DNA from 2 places in the Salinibacillus aidingensis genome. Region 2 is predicted to be linked to the other one. Evidence: riboswitches for the same ligand, from Rfam matches in the RefSeq annotation. Region 2 holds a riboswitch; the other holds the start of a gene.

Region 1 (3,182 bases), 440 kb from region 2:
GGTGTACCTTCAACCTGTTTAATCTCAGATATTTTCATAATTTTATCTTTAACACTGTCCAGGGTTTCCTGTGTTAAAAGAACGACAGAAAACTGGTCATTAAAATCCTCTTCTTCCAACTCTTCAACAGAAGGGGAGGTCTTGATGACTTCACCTGAATCCTCCAGGACCTCAAAGACCATGAAAACACGAGCCTGTTTCAGCATACAATCCTCATTAAGGGTAACGGTTATTTGAAAAGCATGATAACCCTGATCTCTGGCCTGATCAATAACGGTTTTTTGGTATTCATCAATTTCCAGATTCTCCAGCGTATCGGCTGTACCTGTTGCTTCTTGATCTCCATTTGATGTTTCAGGCTGCTCACCTTTCTCAATGGCTTCCAGTTGATGAACTAATTGGGAGACATCCTTTTTTCCGTCCCCGCCTGAGGCAATAGACTCTACCATTTCTTCTAATGTTTCCAGGCAGCTGAATAGGATATCTATTAGATCTGTTGCCACAGCAAGCTGATGATTGCGAATTAAATCCAGAACGTTTTCCATTTTGTGGGTTAACGATGATATGTCTTCATACCCCATCGTTCCAGCCATGCCTTTAAGTGTATGTGCCGAACGGAAAATTTCTCCTACGATAGTCGTATCCTCAGACTCTTTCTCCAGTTCGAGCAGATGATCATTGATTGCTTGTAAGTGTTCACGACTTTCGTCTAAAAACACTTCAATATATTGATTTGTATCCATTTCACTCCTCCTAACCAGATGATAATCAACCTATTCTAAGAATCAAGCAGTAAATAAATCGTAAATTCTTCTGACTCATTTATTAGTATCGGTATCTGGAGCCCTTTTCTAAAGCCTTTTAAAGAGGTGTCTCCTTCCATTATCGTTGGAGAGGTTATATCTGTATGTGTCCCTGACTCTTCTGCATTGGTGGACATTCCGCCTGCAATCATATTCCCCAGTTCTCCACTAAACGATGAAAGCATTTCCCCTTCTAAACTCATTCCATACATACTCTCTCCTAAAGAGCCAAAAAGTGATGCCGATCCCGCTAAGACAAGTGATCCTTTTATTTCTCCGGTAATCCCAATCAGTACTCCAAATTCCAACTCTAAAGGTTCCTCGTGTAATTGAGGTGTACCGATATCTATATTTAAAGGAATCACGCTCCTGACCGATTGTATCGTGCCATTCAGGATGTTTGTTACAGATTCAGTACTCTTCGCATCCGTTGTCGTCATAACTTTACCTACTTTCTTTTCCACTAAAATTTTCATAAAAAAAGGCTACTCACAAACGTTGAATAGCCAAAAAGATAATACTTGGCAGCCTGGCAATCATCATTCTTTCAGTTCATAACCCCAAAAGAATATTAGACCCTGAGCTTTGCGTCCTAACCTTTCGGAAAGTTTGCCTTTTTCGATGTGTATATGAAACATGTATACTAGTTATATCGTCATACAATAGGGAAGTATTTAGAATTCTGAAGATAAAAATTTTCCAAAATGAAAATCCGTAATTTTCAGTCTACTCCAAGCTGTATGCAAGGTTTCTAAAGCACAAACCACTTGTTTCTAATCGCCGTCAGAACAGCATTGGTACGGTCCTCCACTTCCAAGGTTCTTAAGATAGAACTTACATAAATTTTAACCGTTTTTTCTGTGATAAATAAAAATTTTGCTATTTCCTGATTTTTGTATCCTTTTGTAAGCAGTTCAAGCACTTCCCATTCGCGCTTTGAAAGGACTCCAACAGGACGGGGCTTAGCATGATTATGAAGACGGGAATAATCATTTAAAAAGATCTGGTTAATTTCAGGATGGACATATCGCTTCCCATTAATGATTGTCTGGATTGCATACGTCAGCTCCTCTTTTTCCATACCATTAAAAAAGTACCCATTCAGATTTAACTTTAATAGATTAAAAAGGTCCGGATTATCTAATGTTGAAAACCAGACGGCGATTTTTATATTCTGACTTTTATAGAAATCAATGATTGTGGATTCATCCATATTCGTGTCTAAATCTATAATTAATAAGGTTATACTTTCATAATCATTTTGTAATGTTTCCTGATCTTCAGGCCCATAAGCCGTAAATTCAATTGTTGGAAAGAGGCTTTTTAACTCATGCACTAATATATCTCTCATTAAAGACGGTTCTTTTAATAATGCAATTCTCATGATGTCACCTCCGAATGATATATTCTATATTAACAAGAATCCTTCTTAAATAGTTCGGTGGAATCATGGGAAGAAAGCCAAAAATCCCCTTTCCATAGAATAATTAGCTATTTTACAGCTTAAACTGGTTGACCAGACCGTTTAATTCTTCCGCCAATTTTGATAGTTCCATAGAGCTTGCCGATATTTCATCCATTGAACTATTCGTTTGCTGGGCAGATGCTGAGGTCTGTTCCACACCAGCAGCTGTCTCCTCTGATACAGAAGCAATCTCTGAAATGGAAGCGTTCATGTCATCACTCGTCCCAGCGATTTGTGACAGATGTTGGGACACGGTTTCTATACTTTGAACCATTTCTTCCACTGAATGGTTAATGTTTTCTAACGTTTCCCCTGTTCTTTGAATCTGTGTTGTTCCATTTTCAACCTCAGAGTATCCATTTTCTAAAGCTTCCACCACATTTGTTGTTTCTGTTTGTATCCCATCAACGATACCTGTGATCTCCGTTACCGAATGGGCTACTTGTTCAGCGAGTTTCCTTACTTCATCTGCTACTACGGCGAATCCTTTTCCATGTTCGCCAGCACGAGCGGCTTCGATAGCAGCATTTAAAGCTAATAAATTCGTTTGCTCGGCTACATCCTGAATAACCGTCACCAATTTAGAAATTTGTTTTGATTTCGTATCCAATCCGTCTACTTTTTCTACGGCTTCTTTAACAATTTGATCGATATTGGACATTTCTTCCACGGATTGCTCCATCAGTTTTTGTCCATCGACGGTCATTTTCAAAATTTCGTTAGAAGAATTATGGATTTTTTCACCGTTGGAATAGGCTTCCTGTACTTTTCCAGTAAAGGAATTTGAATGGGAAGCAAGTTCACTGGCTTTGTTGGCCTGACTTTCTGAGCCTGAAGCAATTTCTTCCATCGTACTTGCAATCTGCTCTGAACCATTTTTCACTTCATTTGCCGATTGGGAGAGTTCTTCACTA
Region 2 (3,182 bases):
AATTATAGATCTCCCCGTTACATACAATCCATTTCGATCCATTTTCATTTTTAATAGGCTGAATTCCATCTTCTAAACCAATAATAGACAGGCGCTGATGACCTAAGTGAAAATTCTCCAGTTTTACATCGCTCCCTTCATCAGGTCCACGATGACGCATACTGTTTAACACTTCAGTCATTAAAGATTCAGCCATTCCTCCTGTCATAGCAAAAATTCCACACATGTTTTTTGATACTCCTTAGTCGTTATATAGTATGTATTTGAAGCTGTTCGATTTCAAATACTTTATTAACCTTAGGGGAGTATGACGATTTAAGCAACGTCCATTTCGTCATAAAATCACCTGAATTTTTCGATAAGTACCGATTAAATGATTTAATCTGGGTTTCCCGGCGTTTCTTGGGGAGGATCAGGGGTTAGAGGGGCAGACCGACATTTTTCCGGAGTTGAGATTTTATGGATTTATCAATCTGGTGCACGAGTTTATCAGTCCATTTCGTTCATTTATCAGCCAGTTCTGTATCAACATCAGTCACTTTCCCTTATTAATCAATAACCTTCACCAGTCTCGGCTCATTCATCTAATACACATAGCTCAATTCGAGTAAAGGCAGGCTTTGAATGATCACCATAAAAAAAGCCAAACCACCATAGTGATTTGGCCGCTTTACCTGGATTAGTTATGCTTTCCATTATTACCCTTTCCAGGATGATTTCCTTTTCCATTATTTTTCTTTTCAGCGCGTTCTTTGGCTTTCTCACGCTTCTCTTCAGCTTTTTCCTGAGCTCGTTCACGCTTTTCCTCAGCTTTATCTTGAGCTCTTTCTTTCTTTTCTTTAGCTGCTTCGTTTTTATCTTCTGTTTCTTCCTGCTCTTCTTCTGCAGCCTCATCCTCTTCAGCTTCCTCAGTGTCTTTTGATTTCAAGGCTACCTGTTCAACTTCTTCTTTACCAGCTTCTTCAGTATTTTCCTCAGAGTCGGTTCCTTCTGATTCTTCATCAGATGTAGTTCCTTCTTCAGATTCAGTTTCCTCGTCCTCACTGTCTAAGCCCAATTTAGCCAGCTCTTTGTCCACTTTCCACTCAAGCTTTTTCTGTGCTTTGGCAATATTTTTTTGTAAAGCTGCTTTCGCTCGCGGATTGCTTACTTTTTCTAGTGCAGCAGTTAAAGCTTCAATATTTGCAGAAAACTTCTCTTCAAGCTCTGAACGAATGGAATCTACTGAATCCCCTGTTGTTTCCTCGCCATTTTCTTCAGTCGTTTCCTCTTTTGTACCTTCTTCGGTTTCACTGCCTTCTTCTTCTGCTTCATCATCCACTTCTTCTACATTTTCATCTGTATTATTCTCTTCTTCTGACTGACTTTCCTCATATTTAGCCATAGCCTTTTCCTGCTTAGCTAATGCTTCTTCAAGGGTCTTTTCAGCCATTTCTTTTTCGCCGTTCGCAAAAAGAGCTTCTGCTTCTTTAATACGCTCTTCCGCATATGTTGCCAATAATTCCGCTTTTTCTGTATCATCAAATGTTAATGCAAGACGAATGTTTTCCATCATTTTCTTCGTGAAATAGAAGAGATCGCCAGGCAGTAACGAGGAATCCTCCTCTGTATTTGTGTCCGTCTCCTCACTTGTCTCAGAACCCTCTTCTTCAGACTTCTCTTCATCTGTGGAAGTATTTTCTTCTGAGGACGGTGCTTCCCCGGTCTCTTCTGTATCCGCTGTTGTTTCCGTCTCTGTTGTATCTGTTTCTTCTCCTTCCTCAGCTTGTGCAGCACTGAGTCCGAATGCAAAAACAAATACAGCCGCCATAAGCAACGCTACTAATAAGTTACGAGATTTCCCGTTTAGAAATAACTGATTATTCATTATAAATCCTCCTTATCATTTTTGAAGAAACTTAGCACGGCTTGTCAGTCGTGCTTGTATCATCAGCAGTCCAGCCACCATAGTTTGTACACCTTAGGCCTGTAACTTTGCGCCCCTTCTTTTCAGATAGATTTGCCCTTTCATGATAAATGAATTGTACAGACACTACTCCATTCATCCATTCACCCTGTAATATACCTCTGATCGTCAAACGTGACATCATCCAATAGGCCTATTTTCAAAAAAATTCGACATATTTTATTATATTTTTCTATTACTTATAAAATTTCATGACCCCTTCTCGAGTGGAAGTGTGAACCAAAATGTGTGAATATTTCCTTCTGAATGAACGCCTATTTGACCACGATGATGCTCTATGATTTCCTTTGAAATAGCTAGACCAAGGCCTGTCCCACCTGATTCCCGTGATCTGGAAGGATCAATACGGTAAAACCGTTCAAAAATGAGGGACTGCTCTCGTTCCGGAATGATTTCTCCCGGACCCGTAAAGGAATCATAGTATTTACATTCAGATCATTTTCCCTGAACCATAATGGAGCCGCCACCCTTATGGTAGCGAATGGCATTGTCCAGCAAATTATTTAAAACCTGTGCAACGCCCTCCTGATGAACCTGAACCATACGAGACTCCAGTTGAAGTTCGACTGGAATTCCCTCTTTTTTGGCCGCCCAGCGAAACATCTCTACCGTTTGTTCAATGATGCTTTTCATATTAACTTTTTCCTGTTCAGAAAAGGTTTGTCCACTGATATCATCCCATTCCTTTAACCTATCCAGCTGCTCCAGCATTCCACTAAGACGTTCAGACTCTTCATAGAGGGCTTTATACAGCTTTGGACGGCCTTCAATCATACCATTATGCAGGGGATTTAAATACCCGTTTAAATTGGCTAATGGCGTTCTTAGTTCATGGGATATATCAGAGACCATTTTTTTCGTTGTTGCTCATTTTTCTTTAATTGCTCAACCATATCATTAAAGTGGTCAATAAGCTGTCCTGTTTCATCCTCTGACCTCCTTTGAATAGGACTCGGATATCGACCTTCTTTCATAGTTTTCGTTGAATCTATTAAATTTCTTAGGGGACCTGTCAATTTTTTTGTCAGAAAAAAATGAATCATGCTCCCGGTGACAATCGTCGTAAAGGTGAAAATCCAGAGATACTGTAAAAGAGCAGACTCAAATTGCTTCTGTGTCATTTGGTTCATTGTGCCGATACCATCAACAAGGAAACAGGAGGTATTATAAATTCCCCAGGTGGTCAGGAGAATGAAAGCTGTAACCACGGTAATAT

The links. A riboswitch is a leader RNA that binds a small molecule or an ion and turns the genes downstream of it on or off. The one in region 2 is predicted to bind cyclic di-GMP.
Region 1: another riboswitch for cyclic di-GMP. It lies ahead of ACZ5OK_RS06140 (chemotaxis protein CheX); the one in region 2 lies ahead of ACZ5OK_RS03760 (DUF5667 domain-containing protein).

The regions. Positions count from the first base shown of each region.
Region 1 covers NZ_AP043759.1:1,113,652-1,116,833, reverse strand. Annotated here, with positions in the region: gene ACZ5OK_RS06145 (chemotaxis protein CheA) at 1-743, opposite strand, end outside; gene ACZ5OK_RS06140 (chemotaxis protein CheX) at 779-1,279, opposite strand; cyclic di-GMP riboswitch class I at 1,324-1,427, opposite strand; gene ACZ5OK_RS06135 (response regulator transcription factor) at 1,555-2,187, opposite strand; gene ACZ5OK_RS06130 (methyl-accepting chemotaxis protein) at 2,300-3,182, opposite strand, start outside.
Region 2 covers NZ_AP043759.1:670,305-673,486, reverse strand. Annotated here, with positions in the region: gene asnB (asparagine synthase B) at 1-226, opposite strand, end outside; gene ACZ5OK_RS03760 (DUF5667 domain-containing protein) at 680-1,867, opposite strand; cyclic di-GMP riboswitch class I at 1,929-2,014, opposite strand; gene ACZ5OK_RS03755 (ATP-binding protein) at 2,156-2,311, opposite strand; gene ACZ5OK_RS03750 (HAMP domain-containing sensor histidine kinase) at 2,402-2,818, opposite strand; gene ACZ5OK_RS03745 (HAMP domain-containing protein) at 2,791-3,182, opposite strand, start outside.